One region of the Varunaivibrio sulfuroxidans genome, then DNA from elsewhere that is predicted to be linked to it. Evidence: predicted binding sites of a transcription regulator. Region 1 holds the regulator's gene; each other region holds the start of a gene.
The links. The regulator PhoB, encoded in region 1, activates phosphate uptake and scavenging genes when phosphate is short. The targets are predictions, from matches to a motif close to TNTCATAAAACTGTCA.

Region 1 (9,716 bases):
CGGATATTCCCCACTACGCATGGCCCGTTCACTGCCGTCTCGTCGATCGACAAACCGCCATCGCCCAAGGTTGGCTGAGCGCGACGGGACAGCCTATACGCACCGCCATCGCCCATAACGCGGCCGCTCTTTTCATCGCCCACAGCCACATGGCTTTATGAGGAACGTGCTCCAATGTCTTTTTTCCATACCCTAAGCGCCGAAACCGGCGGCGCGCGCGCCGCCTTCCTGTCGATCCCTCTTATCCGTCACACAGCACAGTTTGGCGCGCCGGCGGCGCTTTACGCCAAGTATCTCGCCGAGGCCTATCACCACGTGCGGTTCACGGTGCCGCTCTTGAAGCAGGCCGCCGGGCGCTGCGGTCCCGCGGACACAATATATAAAAAGGCCCTCGCCCATTATATTGAGGACGAACGCGGTCACCAAGAATGGATATTGAACGACATCCGCGCCCTGGGACGGGATGAACAGGCCGTGCGCCGGGGGCACGGTGGGCTGGCCTGCCGGGTGATGGTCGCCTACGCCCGCTTCGCCATCGATGAAATCAGTCCTTACGCCCTGTTGGGCATGGTTCACGTCCTCGAAGGAATGTCCGTCGCCCTGGCGCAAAACGTGGCGCAAAGCGTGGCCCAGGCAATTGCCGCCGATTTCCAGGGGTCTCCACCCGACGCCTTTTCCTATCTAACGTCCCACGGCGCGCTCGACACCGAACACGTCGCCTTCTTCGAGACCCTCCTCGACACCATCGACGATCCTCAAACACAAGGCGTCATTGTCCAGGCGGCAAGGGATTTTTACATTTTGTTCGGTGACATTTTCCGCACCCTTTCCCTCGACGCCAATCTCAAGCAGGTGGCGTTATGAATATCGACGGCGCAAATATCGTCCTGACCGGGGCCGGTTCCGGTATCGGTCAGGCCATGGCGTGTGAACTGTCACGGCGCGGAGCGTACTTGACCCTGGCCGACATCAACGCCCAGGGATTGGAGCAAACCCACGCGCTTCTAGCCAGGCCGGAGGCCGCCGCCATGGTTGTTTCGGACGTCACCACGGCCGAGGGGCGCGCGGCGATCGTGCACGCGGTCGAGGCCCGCTCGGATATCCTGGACATCCTGATCAACAACGCCGGCGTGGTCGCCGCCGGTCCCATCGACACCCTGAGCGACACGCAAATTGAACGGATCTGCCGCGTCAACATCATGGCCCCAATGGCGCTGAGTAGAGATTGCCTCCCTCTTTTACGGCGCGCGAGGCCGGGGATGGTGGCCAACGTCGGCTCGGTATTCGGCGACATCGCCTTTCCCCTGTTCGCCGCTTATTCAGCGAGTAAATTCGCCGTGCGCGGATTATCCGACGCCCTACGCCGGGAACTGGCGGATGACGATATTTTCGTCACCTACATTGCGCCACGGGCTGCAAAAACGGCGGCGAGCAGCACTTTCAAACACCTGATCGAACCTTTCCGAATGCGCCTCGACACGCCGGAAAAAGTCGCCCAGGGGGCCGTCAGGGCCATCGCGCGCCACCGCCGGACGGCCTACCCCATGGGCGCCGAGCGGTTTTACGTTTGTGTGCAGCGCCTCGCGCCGAATATTATCGACAGCGCCCTGACCCGTCAGATCGCCGCCTATCGCCGTCAGGGTCCTCGTCCCTAGTGGTTTGAGTTTAACATTTGAGTCCGATGCAATTGGACACAAATGTGTGAAGAAATCAAACTGCAACAAAAAGATAGATAGTGGTCGGCCCGATGGTTCGCGAGAGCGAAACGTCGGAGTCGATCCACTAGTGGTTTGCGTTTAACATTTGAGTCCGATACCCTTGGACGCAAATGTGTGAAAAAATCAAACCGCAACGAAAAGAGAGATCGCGGTCGGCCCAATCGTTTGCGAGGGCGAAACGTCGGCCCGATCCAGTAGGCCTGGGCAAGGAAGAAACGATCTGCGCCGAGACAAGGGGTTGATTTTTTCCTCCCCCGTGAAATGATGGCCCCATGAAATGATGGATCGAAAGTCCGTACGAGAAAGACGCTCCGCTGCGGTCAATGGGTTAAAAACAATAGGGCGCAGGAGACCATGCACGCACAAAGCGGTCAACAGCGGCGGGAGCCTTCCCCGGAACCTCGCCCCCCGACAAAAAGAACCCGGCTTTCCCGCGAAGAAAGAGAAAAACAAATCATCGACGGCGCCATACGGTTTTTTGCCGAAGTCGGTTTCGAGGGAAAAACTCGGGATCTGGCGAAACGGCTAGGCATTACCCAGCCGCTTTTGTATCGCTACTTCGACAGCAAGGAGACCTTGATCGAGCGGGTTTACCAGGAGCTTTTCATCGCCCGCTGGGACCCCAAATGGGAAACCCTCATTCGTCAGCGCAAGCGCACCTTGGAAGATCGTCTAATCACCTTTTACAAGGAATATTACCGCGCCACTTTCAATTACGAATGGGTGCGCATTCTCGTCTTCGCCGGGTTAAAGGGCGTCGATATCAATGGACGATACATCGAAATCGTCCGCGATAAGTGGATTCTTCCCGTTTGCGAGGAACTGCGCCTGTTCGCCGGACTTCCTCCCGCCTGCGAAATTCCGATTACCGACGAGGAAATGGAAATCGGCTGGGAACTGCACGGCAGTTTTTTCTACATGGCGGTGCGCAAATGGGTCTACACCATGGCGGTGCCCGGAGATGTCGAGCCGATCATCGAACGGATGATCCGCCTGTTCCTGAACGGCGCCCGCGACACCTTGCGCACCCAAATCGAAACTTGACGGCACTGCGACGTGAACGCCGCCCCTCGTCGAGGCCCCTACCCGGCGCCGTGCTCGCTGTCGATGGCGTAACCCGCCCCGCGAACGGTGCGGATGATGTCCGTGTCGTCGTTTTCATTAAGCGCCTTGCGCAAACGGCGAATGTGGACATCGACGGTACGCGCCTCGACATAAATATCGCGCCCCCACGCCATGTCGAGCAGGGATTCGCGGGAAAACACCCGGCCCGGCCGTTCCATCAAGATACGTAATAGACGAAATTCGGTTGGTCCCAGATGAACGGCGCGACCGTCTCGGGTCACCTTATGGGCGGCAAGGTCCATGGTGATGCCGCCATAGGAAATGTGCTCCTCGTCCAACCCCGGACGGGTGCGGCGCATCACCGCGCGGACCCGGGCGATCAACTCGCCGGGCGAAAACGGTTTCACCAGGTAATCGTCCGCCCCACTGTCCAGACCGCGCACCCGGTCTGATTCCTCGCCGCGCGCGGTCAGCATGATGACCGGCAGACGCTTGGTCTGGGTACGTTCGCGCAGACGGCGGCAGACCTCGATCCCGGACAATTCCGGCATCATCCAATCGAGCAGAACCAGATCCGGGCCTTCTTCCTCGACCACCAGCAAGGCTTCCTCGCCATTAACCGCCGTAACCACTCGATAACCCTCACTTTCGAGGTTGTAACGCAGAACCTCGACCTGGGCCGGTTCATCCTCGGCAATCAAAATCAGGGGCGTCATCGTTTTCGAACCTTTCCTACCGCGGATTTACCACCGTTGCGCTCGCCTCATCCTTTTTCGTTCGCTCGGTGGGGAACTTCGTTCCCGTGGACATGAAATGGACCTGTTCGGCGATCGACGTGACGTGATCGCCGATCCGTTCCACGTTCTTGGCGATAAAGAGGAGGTGGGTGCACGGCGTGATATTGCGGGCATCTTCCATCATGTAGGTCAGAAGCTCGCGGAAAAGACTGGTGTGATGCTGATCGACCTCTTCGTCGCGATTGCGCACATCCGTCGCCTTGGCGTCGTCACCGTTGGCGTAGGCGTCGAGGACGTTTTTGATCATGTCCTGCACCAACGCCGACATCCGCACGATGGACGCGGCGACACCGCTAATCGGATGAGAATGGGACAACGTAATCGTCCGCTTGGCGATATTCTTGGTGTAATCGCCGATCCGTTCCAAATTGCTGGCGATCTTAAGCGCCGCGGTGACCGAACGCAAATCGTCGGCAACCGGATTGCGCAGCGCCAAAATGCGGATCGTGACCTCGTCGATGGCCTGTTCCAGATTGTCGATTTGCCGGTCGTCGCGAACGACTTGTTCCGCCAATTCGCTGTCGCGGCGCTTCAAGGCGTCAACCGCCCGGGCCAGCTGAATTTCCGCAAATCCCCCCATTTCGGCGATCAAATTGTTGATGTGGGAGAGTTCCTCGTCAAACGACTTGACGATATGTTCGCCTTCCATTGTTTTTCTCCTTGGCCGCCGGACGTTCGAAGCGGCCTACCATACGGGCCGGTGTTCGTTCGCCGGAGGCGGTGTCAAAATAAGTTCCATCGTTCTGCGCCGCCCTTGAAAAGCACAGTACACGTCACCGCACATTCATAAGCAAGCCCCGACATGCCCGCAAAAGACTCCGGGAACGACAATGCCGGCGCGCACGTTGCGCCAAATGGGTGACAATGACAATGAGATAAGTATCGCGGAGTTCGCCGATAAATTCTTCCTTTTTCGCGATCGCCTCACCCGCTAATACCCCGACAAGTGACGCCGCGATCGCCCGGGCGGACCTTCCCGGCGATCGGTTGAACCCGGACGGAAACCGTCCTGTCGACACAAACGAAAAGAACCACAGGCCCTCAACAACGATGGAACGAATGTTTCGCCCTAAAAAACGGCAACCGTGGAGCTGAAGATCGAGAAACACCCGATTGCCTTCTCCACGGCGATCCGCGCATCGCACCCCCGGCGTGACGTACATCCGGCCTCCGCAGGGGCGCATTGCGGAATTCATAAAATTCATGTGTCTTCAAAAAGGCCGGCGCGAACCGCCTCCTTATCTCGACACGCAAACCCTAGGCGTCCCCGGGGTCTATTTTATGTCAAAGAAATTACACTTTTATGACGCCCTTGGGGCGTCGGTCGAGGCGGCTATGGCGTCTTGAATTCGGGCAGTTGAACGGTAAACGTCGCGCCCTCGCCGGGGGCGCTTTCGATCGTCAATTTGCCGCGATGGCGATTAACAATATGCTTGACGATGGCCAAGCCCAGTCCGGTTCCGCCGATCGCCCGTGAGCGCCCTTTGTCGATTCGGTAGAAGCGCTCGGTCAGGCGCGGAATATGCTCGGACGCGATCCCTTCTCCGGCGTTGCGGATTGCAACCGCAACGCCGGGAACCGCGATATCGACAATACGCGCGACGGCGTCGAGGCGCACTTCGACGGTGGTGTTTTCCGCGCCATACTTCAGCGCGTTGGACAGCAAATTGTTAAAAACTTCAACCAGTTGATCTTCATCTCCGGTGACGTCGGGAAGGTTGGCGCCTTCGCGAAGGACAATTTTGTTGCCCCGTTCCTGAGCCGTCTGCGCCAAGGTGGCGATAACCGTTTTAAGCAGCTCCGTCAGGTTTACGCGTCCCTGCGGGCGGACATGCTCGTTGACCTCGACACGCGAAAGCGAGAGCAGATCATCGACCAGACGAGCCATCCGCCAGGCTTCCATTTCCATGATCGACAGAAACCGCGCACGCGCCTCGGCGTCGTCCCTGGCGGGGCCTCGCAAAGTTTCAATAAACCCCGTCAGCGCACTCAGCGGCGTGCGCAGTTCATGACTGACGTTGGCCACGAAGTCCGATTGCATGCCCTCTAGCTTCAATCGTTCGGTGACGTCGTGAAAAACCAACATGGCGCGGCGGCGTGCGGGGTCTTCATGGTTAAGGGCGAGGACGTGAACATCGAACGTGCGCGCCAAAGATCCTGAAAATTGCGTTTCCAGGTGTTGGGCATCCCCGCTTTGAAAGGATTGCGACACCGCCGACAATAATTGCGGTTGACGCAACGATTGGGAAAGGTCGCGTCCCACCATTGCGGGGCCGATCATATCCTTCGCCGCCTTGGTCGCCGCCAAGACGGTACGACGGCTATCGACCAAAACCACCGGATCGGGAAGAATGTCTAAAATCGTCATTTCCGCTTCGTTGCGGTGGATTTCGGTTTTACTGTCCTTGCTCTCACGCTTCACGCGCGGCGACGGGCGCAAGAAATAGCCCATGATCAGCGCCGCGACGATCAGCGCCGCCGCAGGCGGGGTCATGGCGTCGATACCGGTCAGCACCAGCGTCGCCAGCAGCGCCGGCGCAAACGGCTTGACTCTTGACAATCCGTGCATCACTTCCCTCAATTCACGCATCCGCGACGTTCCCCCAACGAGAGGTTATCGCACGGAGCGGAGCGAATGGGAACCGTCGGCATAGCGACAGGCGCAGCGACCTTCTGGACATCGCCAGGGTCGGGACCTAAAGCGCGCCGCCCATCAAGGTATTGGGCAGCCAAGTTACGATTTGAGGGAAAAAGCACAAGATGACGATCGCCAGAACCATGCACAACATGAACGGCAGCGCCCCTTTCAGCACCGTCGGTAGCGAAACGTCGGGAACAATACCGTTGATGACATAAAGGTTAAGTCCCACCGGGGGCGTGATCAGGCCGATTTCCATGTTGATCGTGAAGACCACCGCGAACCAATATGGATCGAACCCGGCATGGACGATAATCGGCAACAAAATCGGCGCGGTCATCAAAATGACGGCGACCGGCGGCAAGAAAAATCCGGCGACCAGCAAGAACAGATTGACCGCCGCCAGCAACATCCATTTGTTGACCGACAACAACGCAATGGTTTCGGCGACCGACTGAGTCACCGACAGCGACGACAGGGTAAAGCTGAACAGCGCCGACGCGCCGATGATCATCAGGATCATCACGCTCTCGCGCATCGAGTCGGAGACGATCGTCCACAATCGGCGCGGGCTCCAAATTTTGTAGATGATCGCGACCAAAACCAGGCACAGCATAGCGCCGACGCCCGCCGCCTCGGACGGCGTCGCGACGCCGCCATAGAGCACGTACAGGACGCCGACAATGATCGTAAGGAAGGGCAACACCCGTGGCAGAATCTGAAAGCGTTCGCGCCAGCTCACCCGATTGTTCTCGTCGAAAAAATCATACCCCTGCCGCCACGCCGTGTACAACGACCAGCCCATGAACAACCCGGTCAACATCAGCCCCGGCAAAAGGCCCGCCAAAAATAGCCGTCCGATCGACGTTTCGGTGGCGATGCCGTAAACGATCATGGTGATCGACGGCGGGATAAGAATTCCCAAAGTCCCCCCCGCGGCGATCGACCCCGTCGCCAAGCCGTCGGGATATCCCCGCTTGCGCATTTCGGGTATCCCCATCTTTCCGATCGCGGCGCAGGTCGCGGGCGACGAGCCGCTGAGCGCCGCGAACACGGCGCACGCCCCCAGGTTGGATATGATCAGCCCACCCGGAACGCGGTGCAGCCAGCGATCGAGGGCCTCGTATAGGTCCTTGCCCGCCGGCGACGAGGCCACCGCCGCGCCCATCACGATAAACATCGGGATCGAAACCAGAGAAAATTCGTTGAGACCGGCGAAAAACACATCGGCGACGCCGGACAGGGAATCCAGACCGTCAAAGGCGACCATGAACGCTACCGCGACCAGGCCAAGACCGAAGGCTACCGGGATCCCCGAGGCCAAAACAAGGATCGTCGCCACGGCCACCAGCAATCCGATGATTAAAGGATCCACGGTTACTCACCCTCCAACGCGCTATGGGCCGCCATCGCGAAAGGCATCTCCCTCCCGCTAAGCAAGGCCAGGATATCCGCGACATATTGCAGCGCCATTAGGCCGATGCCGACGGGCATGGCGAGATAGGGAATCCATAACGGAAGCTCCCACACCGTTTCGGTGCGCCACCCCCCCTCCCAGGCTTCGAGGAAAAGATTGCCGCCGCTCCACGCCAAAACCAACGAAAACGTCAACCCGCCCAAGCACGCCAGCAACGCCAGAACGACACGGGCGCGGTGGCCAAGGTAATGGGGCAGCAATTCGACATTGACGTGGCCTTTGATCAACAGGACGTACGGGCTGCCGATCAGGGCCGCCCCAACCAGGGAAAACGTGATGTAGTCGGTTTGCCACACTGTCGATGCGTTGAGGAAATACCGCCAAACCACCATCTGGCAGACGACCAGAATCGCCGAGGCGACCAGCAAGGAAGCGAAAACGCCACAAGCCGTGGACATGGCGCGAATCGAACGAATGAAAATATCCACCTCGGGGAACCTTAACTTTGAGTGTCGCGCTGAAAAATCGAAAAAACGGTCCCGAAACAGGACCGGATACGGGCCGGAACTCAGAAGACGAACCGGAACCACCACCCACACAGGAGAGGGGTGATCATAACCATGGCTGGTGGTCCCGGAAAGGGCGCCGACGATACGGCGTTACTGAACGGCGAGGGCTTCCTCGATCAACTTCTTACCGCCCGGAACTTTTTTCTCGAATTCGGCGTAAGACGTTTTCTTGGCGATGGCGCGCCAGGCGTCGGCTTCGGCCTTGGTCATGGTGATCACCTTGACCCCGGCTTTCTTGAACACCTTGACCATCTTGTCGTCGAGGCCCTTGGCGGCGTCGAAGAAGAAGGCCTCGGCTTTCTTTCCGGCGGCGAGAATGGCTTTTTGCTGGGCCTTGTTCAGTTTGTTGAACGACTTGGTGGACATCAAAATAGGTTCGTACATAAACCACAGGGCCTGATCGCCGGGGGCCGTCATGCACTTGGCCTGTTCGTAGATGCGGTAAGAAACGAAACTGCCCGAACTGGTGTTCGCCGCATCCAACACGCCGGTCTGCATGGCGGTGTATATTTCGGAACTGGGCATCGAAGCGATCGACGCCCCGGCCCCGACCAGCATTTGCTCGAAAGCCTTACCGGCGGCGCGGGTCACCAGCCCCTTCATGGTTTCGGGACCGCGAATGCACTGCTTGCGCGAGGCGAACCCACCCGCAAGCCACGTATCGGCAATCACCATCACGCCGGATTTGTTGATGATTTTTTTGATGTCCGCCATGAATTTTGAATTGTTCAACCGGCGCGCATGCTCGTGGTTCTTGACCAACCCCGGCATCAACGTGGCGTCGAATTCGGGATGTTGCCCCGCGGCGTAAGCCAGCGGAAAGGCCGTCAGGTCAAGCTGGCCGCGCGTCAACGGCGTCCATTGTTCTTTCGGCTTGTATAGGGACTTCGACGGGTAAATTTTGATTTTCAGATCGACGTTCGCCTTGGCGACATCATCGGCGATGATCTGCATCATTTTATGGCGCACGTCGGAGGTGTTCCACTGATGGGACGCTTTGAGCGTCGTCGCACCGGCGGTCGGCGCGAAAAAACCGGCGGACGCCAGCCCCATGGATACGACAATCGCCGCGGTTCCCACCGCGGTCTTCAAAAATAGGGTCATTGATGTTCTCCCACACCTTGTATCATTTTCATGATGTCTTTAGACGACATCTTGATGTTGACAGCCTCCCCAGGCGTCGGGAACAATTTATGGCTCGGTTGAATACCTGTCAAACCAAATTGTATACAAAAAACTCTTCCCTTATTCTTTTTGATGGCGCTAACCTAGCCCTGTGTTGGGGCGCGCCACGCTGGGGCGCCCCACGGTTGTCGTTTGCGCTTTTTTCCACAGATCGCAATACTGGACCGACACGGTCGCCGGGGTATCACCGAAAGTATTAAGGGACCGGAACGAAAACCCGGACCCCGAGGATAGCGACAGGACGATCCGGGAACGAAGGAAGGCTGGACGGTAGGGAGGACGCTCTGTGTCAGGCGCAAAAATCCGCGCTCAAGTTCTACGCGCACA
Region 2 (9,716 bases), 1.2 Mb from region 1:
GGTGAACGCACCGGGCGGCAGGGCGATCATGGTTGGGCATTGGGAACAATCCTTGAAGGCCTGAAACGGTTTCGGCGTCGCCGCCGCCAGAATGGGGGGCGGGGCGTCGGGCGCGCGCGATGTCTCCGCGCCCGCCCGCGTCCCCCCGGCGGCGAGGACAAAACCAAGCGCGACGATGCACAAGGCGCGCGTATATTTAATGATGAACGCCATGCCTTGAATTTAGCGCAGCATGACGGCTTGGGCTAGAAAATCTCGTCCCCTGCGAGACGCGATCAAGGAAATTTTTCGATGTGAGCCAGCGCCCAACGGGCGGCTTCGCCGACCTGGGGGTCGGGATCGGCGCATAGGGCGCGGACCCGCGCCAGTAGATCGTGGCTCCGGCCATCGCCATTGGCGATGGCGTACAATACGTTGCGCACGAACCGCCCGCGTTTGCTGCGCTTGACCGGGGACCCGGCGAACAGGGCGCGAAATTGGGCGTCGTCGAGTTGAATAAGGTCGGCCAGGCGAGGGGCGGTCAATTCGACGCGGGGATGAAAGGCGTCTTCGCGCGCCGGTTTGGCGAATTTATTCCACGGGCACACGGCGAGACAGTCGTCGCAGCCGTAGATTCGGTTGCCCAGATCCCCGCGCAGCGCTTCGGGGACCGATGTCTTGGTTTCGATGGTCAGGTACGACACGCAGCGCCGGGGATCGATTTTTCCTTCAACGTTGAGCGCCTGGGTCGGGCAGGCGTCAATGCATAACCGGCACTGCCCGCAATGGTCGGTATGCGGGGCGTCGGGGGGGATTGTCAGGGTGGTGAAAATTTCACCCAGGAACAGCCACGAGCCGAATTCGCGTGAGACGATATTGGTGTGCCGCCCGCGCCACCCGATGCCCGCGCGCTGAGCGATCGGTTTTTCCATGACCGGCGCGGTATCGACGAAGACCTTGAGCGCCGAGGGGTGCGCCGCGACGATCCAACGCGCCAGCCGTTTCAGTCTCTTTTTGACGACATCGTGGTAATCGCGGCCCTGGGCATAAACGCTAATTGCGCCACGATCCTTGTGGCTGTGAACCGCCAGGGGGTCGCGTCCGGGGCTGTAGTTGACGCCGAGTGCGATCACGCTTTGTACCTCGGGCCACAGCGCCGTCGGCGACTTGCGCCGCTCCTGGGTATCGGCCATCCACGCCATGTCGCCGTGCAGCCCCTGCGCCACATAGCTCGCCAGGGCGCGGGCGGGCGCGCCGTCGTCGCCGGCGGCGGCGAACCCGACCGCATCGAAGCCGATGGCGTGGGCTTCTTGGCGGAGGTGTTCCTTGTCGGCGGGTGATAAAGCAGTCATGGCGGCGATCCTACAGGCCGCCATGACGAAGGTGCAAGACAAACGGAAATGCGCTTTTGCGACTTATACCTCGTCTGCGTCGATGACCCAGGGTTCCGTGCGGGCGGCGTCGGACCAGACGGTCATGGCGTCCAAGGTGAGGATCGTGTCGGCGTAGGCCCGGCAAGTATCGTCCAGGGCGACGCCGTAGGTCGTAAAACGGCTGACGATGGGGGCGAACATGGCGTCGGCGTTGGAAAAGGCGCCGAACAAAAACGGCCCGTCCGCACCGAACGCGGCGCGGCAATCGCGCCAGATCGCACACACCCGGGCGATGTCGTCGTCAACGCCCGGCCCGCGGCCCTTGTCGGGCGCGGTTTTCCGGATGTTCATCGGCATATGGGCCCTGAGCGCGGCGAACCCGGCATGCATCTCGGACGAGACCGCCCGCGCGGTGGCGCGGGCGGCGGGGTTTTCCGGCCACAGACGGGCGGCGGGGAATTTTTCCGCAAGGTACTCCAAAATGGCCAGGGATTCCCATATTCGTAGGTCGCCGTCGATCAACAGTGGGACCTTTTTGTTCGGCGAAAGGGCGGCGATGGCGTCGTCCCACCGGGCGTCGAACAGGGGGATCAGCTTTTCGGTGAAAGGAATATTGGCGACCGACATCGCCAACCAGGGGCGCAACGACCAACTAGAATAATTTTTATTGCCGATCACGAGGGTCGGTACGGTCATGACGAGGCCCCCTTCTTGAATTGGGCGTGAAAAGGCGCGTGTCGTAACGGTAACCGGTCGCTTGGAATTTTTTAGGATTTTCCCTGAGACTCAGCCAAAGCGCCCGGTGACGTACTCGGCGGTTTTTTGCACTGAGGGATTGGCGAATATTTTTTCCGTCGAATCGAATTCGATCAGTTCCCCAAGGTACATGAACGCGGTGTAATCGGAGGTGCGCGCCGCCTGTTGCAGGTTGTGGGTCACCACGGCGATGCAGAAATCGCGGGCGAGGTCGGAAATTAACTCCTCGATGTGTGAGGTGGAAATCGGATCGAGCGCGGAGGCCGGTTCGTCCAACAGCAACACGGTTGGGCGAATGGCGATGGCGCGGGCGATGCACAGGCGTTGTTGCTGGCCGCCGGATAGGCTGAGGCCGCTACGTTTCAGCTTGTCTTTGACCTCGTCCCACAGCGCGGCGCGGCGCAGGGCTTCTTCGACTCGGTCGCGGATATCGGCCGCCGGAAGTTTCTCGTGGAGGCGGATGCCAAAGGCGATGTTCTCGAAAATGGTCATCGGAAAGGGGGTCGGTTGCTGGAAAACCATCCCGACTTGGGCGCGCAACTGGTCGATCTTGACGGCGTTGGATAGGATATCCTTGCCGTCGAGAAGGACTTCTCCGGTGGCCCGCTGGTTGGGATAGAGCGTATAAATTTTGTTAAGTACGCGAAGAAGGGTCGATTTTCCACATCCCGACGGCCCGATGAAAGCGGTGACGCGGTTGTCGTGCAGGGGCAGGGAAACGCCCTTTAGGGCTTCGTAGCCATCGTAATAAAAACGCAGATTTTTAATTGTCAATTTTTCGGTTTGGTCGCTCATACCCGGTCCTTGTTCGAGGGAAGCGTTCGTTCGGCGTGGCTCGGCAAGCGAACTGTCGTTCATCATAACCATCGGTCAAATCCTTTTCGTGGAGCGATCGCGCGAAGCCAAAAGTCGAGCCGTAATATTGATGAAAAGAACGGCGGCCGTGATCAACAGGGCGCCGGACCAGGCCAATTTTTGCCAATCGACGTAAGGACTGAGCGCGTATTGGAAAATAACGACCGGCAAATTGGCCATCGGCGCGTTCAGGTCGGTGCTCCAAAATTGGTTGTTCAGCGCCGTGAACAATAACGGCGCGGTCTCCCCGCTGACCCGCGCGAGGGCGAGCAGGACGCCAGTGAGAATACCGCCCTTCGCGGCGCGATAGGAAATGCTGGTAATGACCCGCCAACGGGGCGCGCCCAGGGCGCTGGCCGCTTCGCGCAGGCGGTCGGGCACCAACAACAGGCTGTCCTGTGTCGTGCGCACGATCACCGGTATGGCGATAATGGCCAGGGCGACCGTTCCCGCCCAGGCGGAGAAATGGCCCATCGGGACGACCATCAATTCGTATACGAACATGCCGATGATGATCGACGGCGCGCTGAGTAGGATGTCGTTGACAAAACGCGCGACGGCTCCCAGTTTCGAATCGCGGGCGTATTCGGCCAGATACGTCCCCGCTAAAATGCCCAGGGGGGCGGCGATCATGATCGCCAAGGCGTTCATGAAGACGCTGCCGAAAATGGCGTTTGACAGCCCTCCACTTGCTCCCGGTGGGGGGGTCGTTTCGGTGAAAAGAATAAGATTCAGGCTGGTGATTCCCTTGCTGAGCAGTGTCCACATGATGATGGCGAGCCAAAATAGGCCAAACGCCGTCGCCACAGTGGCGAACGCGAGAGACAATCTGTTGATCAGTTTTCGTTTGGCGTAAATATCCACGAGATCTATCCCTCGGCCTTCTTGATCCGGTGCAGCATGTATTGCGCCACGGAGAGAACGATAAACGTGATGACGAAAAGAATAAGGCCCAGGGCGAACAGCGACGAGGTGTAGATGGGCGTCGTCGCTTCGGTGAATTCGTTGGCGATCGAGGCCGAGATCGTGGTCCCGGGAGCGAGGATCGAGGCGCTGATGCGATGGGCGTTGCCGATCACGAAGGTGACCGCCATGGTTTCGCCCAGCGCCCGGCCCAGTCCCAGCATGATCGCCCCCAGCATGCCGACCTTGGAATAGGGGATGACGACGTTCCAGATGACCTCGGTCGTGGTCGCTCCCAGGGCGTAGGCCGATTCTCGTTGTAAGGACGGCACCGTCAGGAAAACGTCTCGGGTGACTGTGGTGATGAACGGCAGCACCATGACGCCCAGGATTAATCCCGCGGTCAGGATGCCAATCCCGTAGGGCGGTCCTTGAAAAAGGTTGCCGATGATGGGGATGTCCCCGAACCGGTCGATCAAAAACGGTTGGATATGCCTTTGCATGTAGGGGGCAAGCACGAAAAGCCCCCAGATGCCGTAAATGATACTGGGGATGCCGGCTAGAAGTTCAATTGTGATGGCGAACCCGTGGCGCAATTTTTCGGGGCACAGTTCGGTCAGGAAAATGGCGATCCCAACGCTGATAGGCACCCCGATCAGCATCGCGATCAGCGCCGTCTCTAAGGTGCCGGCGATCGGCGCCGCTGCGCCGAATTGGCTGGTGACGGGGTTCCAGACCTCGGCGGTCAAAAAGCCGAGGCCGAATTCTTTTAACGCCGGCGCGGCCCCGATGGATAGGGTGTACATTACGCCGCCCAGCGAAAGCATGACGATGATCGCCGCACTCAAGGAGACGCTGGAAAAAGCCTTGCCGATCCATGATCTGGGACCTGCCGTTCCGTCGTCGGGTGTCGCAGGTCCCGTGGGGAAGGTGTTTTCTTCGGCGCCGCTCATGCGTTCGATCCTATTTTGCGTGTTATCTCGCGTGTTATCATGAGGATTCCCTCTCTTGACGCAAGGTCTGTTTTCCGCCAATTCGGCGGGGTCTTAAAATCTTTTTGCAAAAAGCCCCTCGGAGGGAGCGGCCCTTTGCAAAAAGACTGAGTGCGGACGTATCCGCGCCCGCACTCAGTCCCTCGTGCATGGTCCGGCGGAAAGACACCATAAGCCCCGCCGGACAAGACCTACGCCTTAGCGAAACGCGAGCGCTTTGCCGTGGCTGTCCTTGATGTCTTTCTGCCAGGTATCTTCGACCATTTTGACGACGCTCATGGGCATCGGGATGTAATCCAGAGACGCCGCGGCGTCGCCGCCGTTGTGGTAGGCCCATTCGAAAAACTTCAGGGCTTCCGAGGAGGCCTTGTCGTCAACCGGCTTTTTGTACATCAAAATGAAGCTCGCCGCGGTGATCGGCCAGCTTCCGGCGCCGGGCTGGTCGGTCAGGATCAGACGGTAACCGGGGGCATGCGCCCAGTCGGCGTTGGCGGCGGCGGCCTGAAAGGCGTCGCTGGTCGGGGCGACGACGTGGCCTTCTTTGTTTTTCATCTTGGTGTAGGACAGCGCGTTCTGCTTGGCGTAGGCATACTCGACGTAACCGATCGAGTCGCCGGTCTGCTTGACCATGTTGGCGACGCCTTCGTTGCCCTTGGCGCCGATGCCGACGGGCCATTGAACGGAAGTGTCGGAACCGACGGTGCTCTTCCAGCTGCTGCTGACCTTATTCAGGTAGTTGGTGAAGTTAAACGTGGTGCCCGAACCGTCGGAGCGGTGAACGACCGCGATTGACTTGGACGGCAAGTTAACGCCGGGGTTGATTGCGGCGATTTCGGGATCGTTCCATTTCGAAATTTTGCCCAGGAAAATGTTGGCGAGGGTCTCGCCGTCGATCACCAATTCACCCGGCTTGATGCCTTCGACGTTCACGATCGGCACGATGCCGCCCATGATCATCGGGAACTGAGCAAGACCGTATTTATCCAGCACATCGGACTTCAAGGGCTTGTCCGAAGCGCCGAAGGTCACGGTCTTGGCCTGGATCTGTTTGATGCCACCGCCGGAACCGATCGACTGATAGTTCAGGCCCATTCCGGTTTTTGCTTGGTAGGCCTGAGCCCACTTGGCGTAGATCGGATAGGGGAAGGTGGCGCCGGCGCCCGAAATCTGGCCGGCGTGTGCGATGGTGGCGCTAGCCGCGACGCCCACGACGACGGCGGCGGCGCGCACGAAATTCGAATTCAACAAGTTCACGAGAGGTTTCCTTTCTCATCCCTAAGACATGGCGGGGGAGCCCCCCCCAAACCAAACCCCCTGCACCCAAGGTGACAAGGTCCCCGTATCTATCGCGCTTGTTGGTGACAGTTTTATTGCAATTCGAAGGATTTGTCTGTTTTTGCCGTCAAAGGTATCGGGAAAAAAGAAGCAATATCGATCTACTCTTTTGATTTTAAATATTTTTTATGAATTAAGATTGTCTTCATTTTTTCCGCGTCTCAAGGCTGTGTATCTCTTCGGGACGTTTCTTCGCGCGGGGGCGACGCGCCTTTTTGTGGTTTTTGGCCGCGCAGAATCCGCGTGGGGCGGCCACGGGTTACCCCACAAATTGATTAAAAATCAAGCAATTTTATTAAATGGCTAATTTTTAATCAATTTGTGGGGTGAAATCGCCGAAGCTTTCGGCCCCGAATCATGGCGTCTCGCCTCACGGCGCGATTATTTGGATATTTCTCCGGTCGCCTTATCGCGATCCCTGCGTTCGACCTCCTCGGGATCGGCGGTGATGGGGCGGTAAATTTCGACGCGCGCGCCCTCCTCCAGGAGGGCGTCGAGTTTGGTGATTTTGCCGAAGATACCGACTTTTTGCGTGTTGAGGTCGATCTCGGGGAATTTTTGGAGAATGCCCGAGCGGACGATCGCCTCGCCGACCGTGCTGCCGTCGGGCACGTCGAGTTTGATCCAGACTTGGCGGAAGGATTGACCGTAGGAAACGCCGACATGCATGGCGAGGGAACCTCCGTGGATGATGTTGTGCGCCGGTTTAGGCCGTACCGTGCGCGTGCGCGCCGGGCGCGCATCCGGCTTGATCGGATTGACGGCGGCGGCCCTCAAGGGCGCGTTTTAAGGCGAGGAGAAAACCGAGTGCGAGAAATCCGCCGGGCGGCAGGACGAAAAGAAGGAAGCCGGAATAATGGGGGATAACCGTCACTTGCAGGAAGGAGAACGGTTGTCCTAGGAAAGTGGCGGCGTTGGCGAACAAGGTGCCCTTGCCCAGGATTTCGCGTACGAACCCGACGGCGACCAGAGCCAGGGTCATGCCCAATCCCATCATCAGGCCATCCAAGGCCGCCGCCCACACCGGCTGGCGGAAGGCGAACGCCTCGGCGCGTCCAAAAATGGCGCAGTTGGTGACGATCAGGGGAATGAACAACCCCAAGACCTGATACAGCGTATGAACCCAGGCGTTCATCGCCATATCGACCGCCGAAACGAGGGCGGCGATCACGAGGACGAACACGGGGATGCGGATTTCATCGGTGATCAGGGGTCTCAGGGCGGCGATCAGGGCGTTGGAGACCACCAACACGGCGGTGGTCGCCAGACCCATGCCCAAGCCGTTGGTCGCCCCTGCGGTGACGGCCATCAAGGGGCATAGCGACAGTTTTTGCGAGAAGACGATATTGTTGCGCCACAATCCGTCGGCGGTGATTTTCCACGGGGAAGGAACGGAGCTTACGGCGCTCATGGGGTTATCCTTTTCCTTTTTCGGGCGGGGACGTCGGCGCGGCGGGGGCAAGCATCGCCGCCTTGTGAGCGTTGAAAAAGGCGAGGGCGTTCTTGACCGTCAACACCACGGCGCGCGGCGTGATGGTGGCGCCGCTGAATTGATCGAAGGCGCCGCCGTCCTTTTTGACTTTCCATTTTTCTTTGGGGAGTTTGACGAACGACAGTCCGGAAAAGCCCAATATCCAAGAACTTTTGCTGGTCTCGATGTTGTCGCCCAGGCCCGGCGTCTCGTTGTGGGCGAGCACGCGCACTCCGAGAATCCGACCGCTCTTATCGATGCCCATCACCAGCTTGATCGGGCCACCGTAGCCCTCGCCGGAAATGCGAAAGGCGACGGCGACCACCCGACCGTCTCTCTTGGCCTGATAGACGGTCAGGGGCTTGCCGTCCGGGCCGGGCAGCATGATCGTGTCCTCGGCGGGGTCGTTGTCGTGCCCCCTCGGAGGCAAAACCTGACCCAAGGAACGTTGCAGATCCTCGGTCTGGCGTTGGGCGATGGCCGGGGCGCTGAACCGGTCGGCCGCGGCCAGAAGGCCCGAGGCGACCAGGGCGAAGCCGCCCAGCAAAAGGGCGTGGATGTAAAATCCTTTTTTTCGAGGCTGTTTTTTATCGTTGTCCGCGTTCATGCGCGCTTCTCCACGGTGATCGCCGCGCCCTTGCGGGTGCGCCCATGGATGCGTGGGCGCAGATAACGGTCGATCAGCGGCGTCAGCGCATTCATCAACAGGACCGCGAAGGCGATCCCTTCGGGGAAGCCGCCCCAGGTGCGAATGATGTAGGTCAACGCGCCGCAGCCGATGGCGAAGACGATGCGCCCTCGGGTGCTCGACGGTGAGGTGACGGGATCGGTGGCGATGAAAAACGCCCCCATCATCGTCGCTCCGGACAGCACGTGGACGGTGGCGGAGGAATAGACCTTGGGGTCGATGGCGTGAAAAGTCGCCGCGAAGGCGGCGATGGTGGCGATCATGGCGAGCGGGATGTGCCAGCGGATGACGCGGGTCGCCAACAAGAACAGGCCACCCAAAAGGATCAGCGCCGCCGACGTTTCACCCAGGCTGCCCGCGGTGTGACCGAAGAACATGGCGTTCAGGTCGGGCAGCGACGACAGCGCATCGGCGACGGAAACGCCGCGTCCGGTTTCGGTGCGAATGTGGCCCAGCACCGAGGCGCTGCTGACGGCGTCGAAAAACGCCGGCTGGGGCATGAAGGTAATGCGCAGGCTGTCGAGCCATCCGGGCGCGCCGGGATCGGTCAGGCCCAAGGGTTTGACGAAAGTCGTCATGTCGAGGGGGAACGAAATCAGCAACGCCACCCGGGCCATCATCGCCGGGTTGAAGACGTTTTGGCCGAGGCCGCCGAAGATCTGTTTGGCGACGACGATCGCCAGCGCCGAGCCCAGCACCCCGATCCACCACGGCGCCCACGGCGGCAACGACAACACCAATAACACACCGGTCAACAGGGCCGACCCATCCATCAGGCAGGGCAGGACGGGGCGGCGCATCGCCGCGACGCAAAGCGCCTCGAAAATTAGCGCCGAGACCATGGTCACCGCGCACAGCAAGAGCGCGGGCCGGCCGAACAGGAAAATGCCGTACCCCGTCGTCGGGATCAGGGCGATCAAAACCAGGGCCATCGACGTCGATGTGCTGGCCTTGCCGTGCAGGAAGGGGCCGCTTTTGAGAAACGCCGTGCTCATGCGCCGACCTTCCGGGGTTCGGCGGGCGCATCGGACGCCCCCCGGGCGGCGGTGTTTTGCGTCTTTTTACGCGCCGCCATGCGTTTGGCGAGGGCTTCCTTCTTGGCTCTGGCGAGGCGCTCCATCCGCTCGGCGCGGGCCTCGACCAGGCGCTTTATTTCGGTGTTTCTGTGCGCTTCGCGCTGTTCGACGGCCATCCGTCCCTTGGCGTAGTTAAAATATTGCACGAGGGGAATTTTAGAGGGACAAGTGTAGGCGCATGCCCCGCAGCCGACGCAATCGAGAAGTCCGTAGGCGACCGCGCTCTGCAAGTCTTCTTTGCGGATACGCAGGACCATTTCGAGGGGCATTAATCCCGATGGGCAGGCA
Region 3 (9,716 bases), 260 kb from region 1:
ATCGCCGTCCATTTTGGCGGACCGGTCGAATCCGAACGGGGTTTCGTGCTCCACAGCCCCGACTACATGCGCGATTCGACGATGGTCGTGGACTCCGCCGTCGCCATGACGGCGACCCTGGATGTTTTGCGCGCCATCGCCGAGGGACACGGCCCAAAAAACAAGGTGTTCGCCGTTGGTTATACCGGGTGGGGTCCGGGTCAATTGGACCGGGAATTGCTCGACAACGGCTGGATGGCGGTCGATGCCGATACGACGTTGGTTTTTGGTGACGATCAAGACACCAAATGGGAACGGGCCTTCGCTAAGATCGGCGTCGATGTGCGAATGCTCAGCGAGTACGCCGGGCACGCCTAGCGCGCCGTCCGCCCGCGCCCCGATGCGTCCCGATGCGTCCCGGGGGCGTCACGTCAGGCGGGCGCAAATTTTCTCGAACGATTCGATTTTCGAGACCGGACCCAGGGCGGTCAAGGTCGGCAGGCTGGACGTTAGGCGCTCGGCGGCGCGCCCGACGGCCTTTTCATCGACGGCGTCGATCTTCGCGATCATTTCCGCGCTGTCCAGGACACGGCCATAGATCAGGGCGTGTCGGGCGCACTGTTCGCTGCGCGCGCTGGTGCTTTCCATGGCCATCAGGATGCCGGCCTTCAGTTGGGCGCGGGCGCGGGCGATTTCCTCCGCGCTGACGAAGGTGCGCGCTTTTTGGATTTCCGCACAAATCAGGGGCATCAATGTTTGGGCCTCCTCTTCGCCGGTTCCGGCATGGATGGCGAAGGCGCCGCCATCGTCATAGGCGGTCAAGAAAGAATAAATGGAATAGACCAGGGCCTGTTTTTCGCGTATTTCCTGAAAAAGACGAGACGACATGCCCCCGCCAAGGAGGGTGGAAAACACCGACGCGGCGTAATAATCGGGGTCGTCGAACGACACGCCTTCGAACCCGAGTATGATTTGAACCTGCTCCAGATCGCGGTACTGACGGAATTCGCCGCCCTGGTAGCGGGATTTTTGCGGCGGCGCGACGGTTTCCCGAACGTCGCCCGATGCACGGGGGAAAGCGTTCTCGGCCAACGCCACAAGATGGTCGTGATCGATCTTGCCCGCCGCCGATAAAATCATGCGCGAAGGAGTGTAGTACCGCGTCATGTAGTCCCGAATGGATTTTCGGGGCATGGCGCGCACGCCTTCGCTCGAACCCAGCACAGGCCACCCTATCGGTTGGTCGGGAAACGCGGCGGTCTGAAAATAATCGAAAACGATGTCTTCGGGGGTATCCACGGATTGGGAGATTTCCTGCAAAATGACGCTGCGTTCGCGTTCCAATTCTTCCGCGTCCAACCGGGCGTTTTGCACGATATCGGCGATGATATCGACAATTAGCCCCAAGTCTTCCTTCAGCGCCTTGGCGTAGTAAGCGGTATTCTCGCGCGAGGTATAGGCGTTGATTTGTCCGCCGACGTCTTCGATTTCCTGGACGATCGCCTGGGCCGAGCGCCGCGCCGTCCCCTTGAACGTCATATGTTCGAGGAAATGGGATACGCCGTTGATCGGCAGCTGTTCGAAGCGCGAGCCCGCTTCGATCCAAATTCCCGCGGAGACGGTCTCGACACTGTCCATGGGGTCGCTGAGGACGCGCAGACCGTTGTCCAGGGTCGTGATGCGGATGGTGCGGGTCATGAAAAACCTATTGTGGTTCGATATGATGAACGATGTACTCGCGCAAGACGTCAAGGTCGTTGTCCAAGGCGTCGGCGCGTTCCTCGCGCGTCATCAAATCAGCCAGGCGTTTCGGTAATTCGGGATAAACGCCGCAGGCGTCGTGAACCGCATCGGGGAATTTCGCCGGGTGGGCCGTCGCCAGACAAATCACCGGGGCGTCGCCGGGTTCGCGAACGGCCCGCGCCGCGCCGACGCCGATCGCCGTATGAGGGTCGAGAAGTTCGCCCGTTTCCACGTATACCGCGCGCATAATGCCCTTCGTTTCGGCGTCGTCGAAATATTCGCCGTCGAACAGGTCAGTGATTTTTTTGAAAATCTCGGGGGGAACGGCGTATTCGCCCTTGTCTCGGAAATCGGCCATAAACGCGCGCACCCGCGCCGGATCGCGATCGCAGACTTCGAATAAAAGGCGCTCGAAATTACTTGAAATCTGGATATCCATGCTCGGGCTGATGGTCGGGCGAACTCCCTTTGGAGTCATTTTCCCCGAGCGAATGAAGCGGATCAGGATATCGTTGCTGTTGGATCCGATGATGAATTTTTCGATCCCCAACCCCATTTTCCGGGCACCGTAAGCGGCGAAAATGTTGCCGAAATTTCCTGTCGGAACGGCGACCTGGATCTTTTTCTCCGGCGCGCCGATCCGCGTCGCCGCCCAAAAATAGTAAACGATCTGGGCCATGATCCGCACCCAGTTGATCGAGTTGACCGCCGACAGGTGGATACGGTCGCGGAACTCAAGATCGTTGAACAGCGCCTTCACGGCATTCTGACAATCGTCGAAATTACCTTTGAAGGCGATGTTATGCACGTTTTTCGAAAGCACCGTGGTCATTTGGCGGCGTTGAACGTCGCTGACCCGACCTTCGGGGTGGAGGATGAAAATCTCGATACTGTCTTTATCGCGGCACGCCGCGATCGCCGCCGATCCGGTGTCGCCCGAAGTTGCGCCGACGACGGTGATTTTCGATCCCCGTTCGCCGAGGACGTGATCGAACATGCCGCCCAGGAACTGTAAGGCCACGTCCTTGAACGCCAAGGTCGGCCCGTGGAACAATTCGAGCAGCCATTCGTCGTCGCTCAGGCGTTTGAGGGGCGCGATCTCGGGATCGTCGAAATTTTCGTAAGCCGTTTCGATCAGGGCCTTCAAGTCGTCCATGCCGATCGCGCCCTCGACGAAGGGCGCGATCACCGCCGCGGCCACGTCCCGGTAATTCATCCTCGCCATGGCGGCGATGTCTTGCGGGGTAAACCGTGGCCAGGTTTCGGGAACGTACAGACCGCCGTCGCGGCCGAGGCCGCTCAACAACACGTCGTCGAAAGAAAGGGCGGGGGCCTGTCCCCGGGTGCTGATATATTTCACGGGCAACCTTGCTGTCACGAACAATCGAGCACCCGGTATAGTCCGGGTGGGCGCAAATGGCAATTGCCGACGTCGCGCGGGCCGCCTTCGCGAACGTGAAGCGCGGCGGGAAACATCAAACTGTAACACGATCGCGTTAGGTCTTTTTCTCGCAAGCATCATCGCGTGACCAGGCGCGCGGTGTCATTTATCTGGAGGGAAAATGATGCAAAGAACGATTAAGAATTTCATGGCGGCGGGGATATTCTCCGCCGGTGCGTTGATGTCGTCGAGCGCGCTGGCCGCCGGCGGCGTCGCCGCGGTCGAATTCATCGGCATGCCCGCGCCGACGACCGCCGCAAAGATGACCAAGACCTACAGCGACGCCAAGGTCGAGGTGCGCTATGCCGACGGTCGGGTGGAAACCAAGAATCTGGACTATGTCACGCTGTTCAACAATATCGACAAGGTCGGCTCGAATCCGAACGAGGCGGGCCAGCTCTATGACGTCAAGGGCGCGCCGATCAAGGATATGAACGGCGATCCGGTGGTCGCCGAGACCCCCGACGCCAACAGCTTGCTGATGCTGCCGGGCGGCGATGTGTACCTCGTCACCCACTGGGAATACGATTGGCTGCTGAAAAACGGCGAGATCGCCTACAAGGCCAAAAACTGGTATTCGCGCATGCCGATGAGCATGTCGTTGACCAAAATTTCGCAGGACGTCGCTAGCGGGCGGCTGAAGGCGGTCGATCAAAGCAACGTCGATTTTTCCGGGGTCGGCGGTTTGTGGATTCCCTGCGCGGGCTCGCAATCGCCCTGGAATACCCACCTGGGGTCCGAGGAAGATTACGATCTGTTCAAACGCTCGAAGGTCGATAAGGCGATCAAGGGCCTTAGCGATCTGTATTTCGATGGTCAAAAGAAAGCCAACCCCTATCAGTACGGACATATCGTCGAGGTCAGCGTGAACCCCGGCGGCGAAACCCAGGTGGTCAAGCATTTCGCCATGGGCCGCGCCAGTTGGGAAAAATCTCGGGTGTTGTCGGACGAACGGACCGTCTATTTCGGCGATGACGGCGCCTATACCGGCTTGTTCATGTTTATCGCCGATCGTCCCGGCGATCTCAGTGTGGGCACGCTATACGCGGCGAAGTGGAATCAGGTTTCCGACAAGCACGCCGGCGAGGCGAAGCTGACTTGGATTCGCCTCGGTCATGGCTCCGACAGCGAGATCGAGAAGTTGGCCAATCAGGAGAAATTCTCCGGCAGCGAAAGCACGATTTTCGAATTCGCCGACGAACCCAAGCCCGGCTTCAAGCGCATCCGCGCCGGCCTGAAGAAGAAAGACGAGTTCGTGCGCCTGCGCCCGGGCAAGGAAAAAGCCGCGGCTTTTCTGGAATCGCGGCGCTATGCGGCTTATCTCGGGGCGACAACGGAATTCAATAAGATGGAAGGCGTCGCTTTTGATCCGACCAACCGCACGGTTTATATTGCGATGTCTTACATGGAAAAGGGCATGACCCCGCACGATGGCGGTCCGAAGGACGACATTCGTATTCCGAAACTCAAGGCGGGTGCAACCTTTGCCTTGACTTTGGATAGGGGCGTTAAGGACTCCGAAGGGCGTCCGATCGACAGCGATTTGGTCGCCGTGTACATGGGCGGTGTGCCCGAACTGGTCGGCGTCGATATGGCGAAAATGGACGCCATGGGCAACTCCGCCGAACTCAACAAGGTGGCCAATCCCGATAACCTGTATTTCTCCGACAAGATGCGCACGCTGTTCATCGGTGAGGACAGCGGCATGCACGCCAACAATTATCTGTGGGCGTTCAATGTCGATAGCCGGAAGCTGTCGCGTATCCTTTCGACCCCGATCGGTGCCGAATCGACCGGGCTCCAGGTGGTCGAGAACCTGGGCGGGCACGCCTACATCATGAGCAACTTCCAACACGCCGGAGAGCGCGTCGATGTCGCCGACAAGGCGCTGAAGGCGGAGATCATGCAAAGGACCGACCGGCAAAAAGCGTCGGTGGGGTACATCGGGGGCATCCCCGGTCTCTAAGCTCTCGATCCTGGCAAGAATGGGGGCGGGGGGAGACATCCTTCCGCCTTCTTCTTCATGGGGTTACCCATTCACAGGGTTACCCACGTCTCGTCCGCTGCGTTCAGGATATGTTCAGCGCCCGCCCGTTAGGGTGCCTCTTATTTAAGAAATCACCAACGCAAAGGACCGACGACCATGATGAAAAAGCTCTTGGCCATAGCTGTGATTTTACCGGCGCTCGCCGTATCGTCGCTGGCGTGGGCGGATAACGATAACGACGAACGGGGAAATAAGGTGGGACAGGCGAGCATGGTAGTCTCCGATGCGATCACCAAACACGAATGTTCGGCGTGTCACATGCCCTATCCTCCGGCTCTTTTACCGGCTCGCTCATGGAAAAAAATCATGACCAACCTGAGCAATCACTTCGGTGAAGACGCCTCGTTGGATAAAAAAACGCGTATTCATATCGAACGCTACATGATGGCGATGGCGCCGCGCAATGGTGGTAATGATTCGCTGCGGATCAGTAAACAGCGTTGGTTCGTCGGCACCCATCGCGGCGTCGAGGCGCGTTATGTGGGACCGGGCAAGCGGGTGCAGACCATTTCCAACTGCAAGGCCTGCCACAGCGGTGCGGAAAAGGGCTGGTACGGCGAGTGACGTCGGACAGACCGTTTTAGGACGGCGGGAGGTATCCCGAGAGAAGCTATCCCCCCCGAGAGAAGCTATCCCAAGACAGGGGGCGCCGGAGAAATCCGGCGCCCTTTGGCGTGTGGGAGCATTCGGGAGCATTCGGGGGCGGTGTCCGATCGGACCGTCTTACGTCGCTTCCAGGTAGCGCGCCTTGAGATGATTTTTGAAGATGTCGGCGTCGAGCGCTTTTCCCGTCGCCGCGGTAATGATATCCGTGCTCGATGCGCTGGACGCCCGTTCGTGGACGTGGCTTCGCAGCCAGCCGAGTAGGGGCGCGAAGTTCCCCCGGGCGATAGCGTCCGGCAATCCGGGTTGCGCCTTTCGGGCGGCGTCGAACAACTGGGCCGCGGTCATCGCGCCCAGGGTGTAGGTCGGAAAATAGCCCCACGCCCCGTCATACCAATGAATATCCTGTAGGCACCCCAGGCGATCGTTGGGTGGGGTGATCCCGAGCAGGGCGTGCAGGCCCTCGTTCCATGCCCCGGGCAGTTCTTCGAGGCGCATGTCGCCGCCGATCAGGGCCTTTTCCAAACGGTAGCGTAAAATCACATGGGCGGGATAGGTCACCTCGTCGGCGTCAACGCGGATGAAACCCGGCTCGACACGGGTGTATAGGCGCGCCAAGTTGTCGGCCGTCCACGCCGGCCCTTGGGCGTCAAAGGCTTTGCGCATTATGGGCGCGGCGAAACTGAGGAACTGGAGCGAACGGCAGGCCTGCATTTCCATCAGCAAGGACTGACTCTCGTGCAAGCTCATGCCGCGCGCCTTGCCGACGGGTTGGCGGCTCCATTGCGTCGGCAGTCCGCGTTCGTACAGGGCGTGCCCCGTTTCATGGATGACCCCCATGAGAGAAGAGGCGAAATCGTCTTCGCTGTAACGGGTGGTAATGCGCACGTCGTCGGGAACGCCGCCGCAAAAAGGATGGAGGCTAACGTCGAGCCGACCGTGTTCGAAATCAAAGCCCAAGGACTTCATGATCGAAAGGCCCAACCCGCGCTGTCGGTCAATGGGAAACGGGCCGTCCAAGGGAAGGGGTGCGGGCTTGCGCGCCTGGACGTCCATGACATCGGATAGGAAATCGGGAAGAAAGGCTTCGAGGTCGGCGAAAATAGCGTCGATATCGTGGGCGCGGCCATCGGGCTCGTACTCGTCGAGCAAGGCGTCGTACACCGAAACGCCTAATTTTTCCGCCTTCGCCGCGCCGACCTCGCGGGTCAGCGCCAGCACCTCCTTCATGAACGGCAGGACGCGGGCGAAATCGTTTTCCGCGCGGGCGCCGCGCCATACCGTTTCGCATGCCGAACAGGCGCGCGAGAGCGCCTCGACCAGGGTGTCGTCGATGGCCGTGGCGTGAACCCAGCGTCGGCGCATTTCGGTGATATTGGCGCGCTGCCATGGGTCGAGGTCGCTCTGCGTGGCCGCCGCGCCGAGAAGATCGGCCATCTCGGGCGCGCAGAGCATGGCGTGGCCCAGGGTTTTGAGAACGGCCAACTGTTCGGCGCGGCTTTCCGCACCGCCGGCGGGCATCATTGCCGACATGTCCCAGTGCAACATGGCCGATGCGCCTTCCAGCGCGTCGAGGCGCGCGAACCGCGCTTCGAGGTCTCGATAGGGTGTTTTTTGCATCAATGCGTCCGTTTAGCCGATCAGGCGATCCAGAGGAAAGTAGATCGTCTTGTCTAGCAAAAGGGCGGCGAAGATCAAAAACAAATAAAGGATGGTAAAGAAAAACATCCCTCGTGCGCGCCGTTCGTCGGTGTCGCGAAGCAGGCATACGGCGTGGCGGATCAGGCACGTTCCCAACGCCAGCGCCGCCAGGGCGTAAAAAATGCCGGACAGTCCGATCAACGTGGGGATCAAGGTCACCGGCGTCAGCAAGAGGGTGTACAGAAGAATCTGGATTTTTGTTTTTCTCGCGCCGACCACGACGGGCATCATCGGAACGCCGACTTTCTCATAATCGCCACGCCGAAAGAGCGCCAATGCCCAGGTATGCGGCGGCGTCCATAAAAAGATGATGGCGAACAAAATGCCCGACGCGAAGGTGAACTCGCCGGTCGCCGCGACCCAGCCGATCATCGGCGGGAAGGCCCCCGCCGCGCCGCCGATAACGATGTTCTGCGGGGTGCGCCGTTTCAGCCAGATGGTATAGACGAAGATATAGTAAAAAATGGTGAACGCCAGGAGTCCAGCGGCCCGGGTTTCGACGAACATATACATTACGGCGACTGACGCCACCGCCAGGATGACGCCGAACGTCAAGGCTTTGTCCGGTTCGATTTTCCCCGCCGGAATGGGACGCTTTTTCGTTCGTTCCATAGCGATATCGATGTCGCGGTCATACCACATGTTGATTGCGCCCGATGCGCCCGCGCCGACGGCGATGCATACAATGGCGATCAACGCCTTTAGGGGATCGACCTGTACCGGGGCCAGCATCATACCGACCAGGGCGGTGAAGACGACCAGCGCCATGACGCGTGGTTTCAAGAGATTGGCGTAGTCCGCCATGCGAAAGCGGATGCTGTCGCGTTCGGCGGCGACCGTGCCGATACCTTCGGCCAGGCCGTTTTTGTGTGTCGTGTCTTGAGATACGATCATTGTGCTCTCCCTCCCCTGGGTACAAATCCCGTGATTGGAACCCTATTGTTTTCGTACCGGTCCCTTGTGCCGCCAGGCCTATGCGGCGCCTGGTTTAGAAATTGCGAATTACAATTGTTTAAATCCTTTCAGGGCGCCGGATTAAGGATGATCCGACAACCCAGACAAAAAGCGCGCCGCCGATCACCGCCAGCAGGCCGCCCGCGCCGTTCAATCCCATACCGATCTTGGCGGCCAGCGCGCTCAGGTCTTGCGCCGCGCCGGCGACCTTGCGCGCCGTGCCGTAATCCCCGGCGATGAACAGACCCACCGCCGCGGTGCTTTGTCCGACGAAGAAACACCAAATCGTGGCGAACAACAGTTTTCCCGCTTTCGGCTTACGCCCCAGAAGGGGCAGAAAAACGCTGTAGAACATGCCGATAAACGCCAGGGTCAAGCCCGCGATGATGGCGTGGTAGTGTCCCGGCGTGCGGGTGTCCGCGCCATCGACGAACAGGCCGAAAACGCCGCCCATGGCGAAAACCAGAGGAGACAGCGTAAGGCATAAAAATCCGGGATCGCGCCACGGCAGTTTTTCGCCCGCGCGGCGATGCTTAAGTAGATTGATCAGTCCGAACAGCGCGACGACGGCGGGCGCGGGGCCAAGGGCGTATTGAAGGTGGGTGAACGCCATGATCTGCCCGCCGGAGAACATATCGAAGGCGAGGTAAAACCCAAGCGAACTCACCACCGCCAGCATTAACCATGCTAGGGCGGCGATCGCGACCATGGGACACACCGGCGCGCGCCCGAGGGCGGTCGCCCCCAGAGCGTACCACGCCCCGATCAGCAGGGCTGTGTTGACGAATTGAAGGATGTGACCGCCCCCCCAAAACAGATCCTCGTTGAACGGATGGCCGATGGGGGTTCCCGCCAGATTTTTCCACGCCCATAGCACATAAATCACGGCGAACAGAAAGAAAACGGCGGCGGCGATGGCGGCCAGATTGAGCACGTCGAAACGATGGGCCGCCGTGCGCGATGGGGCCGGAATGTTAAGCAAAAGTCGGATCGCCATGAGCGCCATGGCCGCCCCCAACACGCCCAGCGCCATGTAGTAGAGCGGGTCGGTGATGACCGGGATGTAATTGTTCAAGGTCGGCTGGCCGCGGTTCATCAAGGCCGGTACGAACAGAAAAACAAAGGCGACGACCGCACCACGAAAGGCAAGATACCCAAGAGGCCTGAAGCGGGGTGCGCCGCCCGATAGGCGCACCGTCGCCAAGTGTGCGATGGCGGCGAAGACGCATAGAAAAAAGACGACGAATG

Region 2: the regulator PhoB is predicted to act here: its motif matches at 6,218-6,233, upstream of pstS (phosphate ABC transporter substrate-binding protein PstS).
Region 3: the regulator PhoB is predicted to act here: its motif matches at 3,193-3,208, upstream of P3M64_RS13775 (PhoX family protein).

Annotation. Positions count from the first base shown of each region.
Region 1 covers NZ_CP119676.1:2,684,747-2,694,462, reverse strand. The annotation lists gene P3M64_RS12580 (AMP-binding protein) at 1-161, shown strand, start outside; gene P3M64_RS12575 (TenA family transcriptional regulator) at 175-864, shown strand; gene P3M64_RS12570 (SDR family NAD(P)-dependent oxidoreductase) at 861-1,655, shown strand; gene P3M64_RS12565 (TetR/AcrR family transcriptional regulator) at 2,073-2,762, shown strand; gene phoB (phosphate regulon transcriptional regulator PhoB) at 2,801-3,499, opposite strand; gene phoU (phosphate signaling complex protein PhoU) at 3,516-4,229, opposite strand; gene P3M64_RS12550 (ATP-binding protein) at 4,914-6,170, opposite strand; gene P3M64_RS12545 (TRAP transporter large permease) at 6,277-7,593, opposite strand; gene P3M64_RS12540 (TRAP transporter small permease) at 7,596-8,123, opposite strand; gene dctP (TRAP transporter substrate-binding protein DctP) at 8,295-9,308, opposite strand; gene P3M64_RS12530 (GntR family transcriptional regulator) at 9,676-9,716, shown strand, end outside.
Region 2 covers NZ_CP119676.1:1,474,806-1,484,521, reverse strand. The annotation lists gene P3M64_RS07000 (formylglycine-generating enzyme family protein) at 1-213, opposite strand, end outside; gene queG (tRNA epoxyqueuosine(34) reductase QueG) at 276-1,331, opposite strand; gene P3M64_RS06990 (glutathione S-transferase family protein) at 1,395-2,048, opposite strand; gene pstB (phosphate ABC transporter ATP-binding protein PstB) at 2,139-2,903, opposite strand; gene pstA (phosphate ABC transporter permease PstA) at 2,979-3,827, opposite strand; gene pstC (phosphate ABC transporter permease subunit PstC) at 3,833-4,819, opposite strand; gene pstS (phosphate ABC transporter substrate-binding protein PstS) at 5,057-6,112, opposite strand; gene P3M64_RS06965 (RnfH family protein) at 6,575-6,862, opposite strand; gene P3M64_RS06960 (electron transport complex subunit E) at 6,900-7,604, opposite strand; gene rsxG (electron transport complex subunit RsxG) at 7,609-8,271, opposite strand; gene P3M64_RS06950 (RnfABCDGE type electron transport complex subunit D) at 8,268-9,347, opposite strand; gene rsxC (electron transport complex subunit RsxC) at 9,344-9,716, opposite strand, start outside.
Region 3 covers NZ_CP119676.1:2,949,092-2,958,807, forward strand. The annotation lists gene P3M64_RS13760 (YqgE/AlgH family protein) at 1-357, shown strand, start outside; gene P3M64_RS13765 (M16 family metallopeptidase) at 406-1,677, opposite strand; gene thrC (threonine synthase) at 1,685-3,082, opposite strand; gene P3M64_RS13775 (PhoX family protein) at 3,285-5,129, shown strand; gene P3M64_RS13780 (cytochrome C) at 5,307-5,774, shown strand; gene P3M64_RS13785 (carboxypeptidase M32) at 5,934-7,433, opposite strand; gene cyoE (heme o synthase) at 7,446-8,408, opposite strand; gene P3M64_RS13795 (cbb3-type cytochrome c oxidase subunit I) at 8,527-9,716, opposite strand, start outside.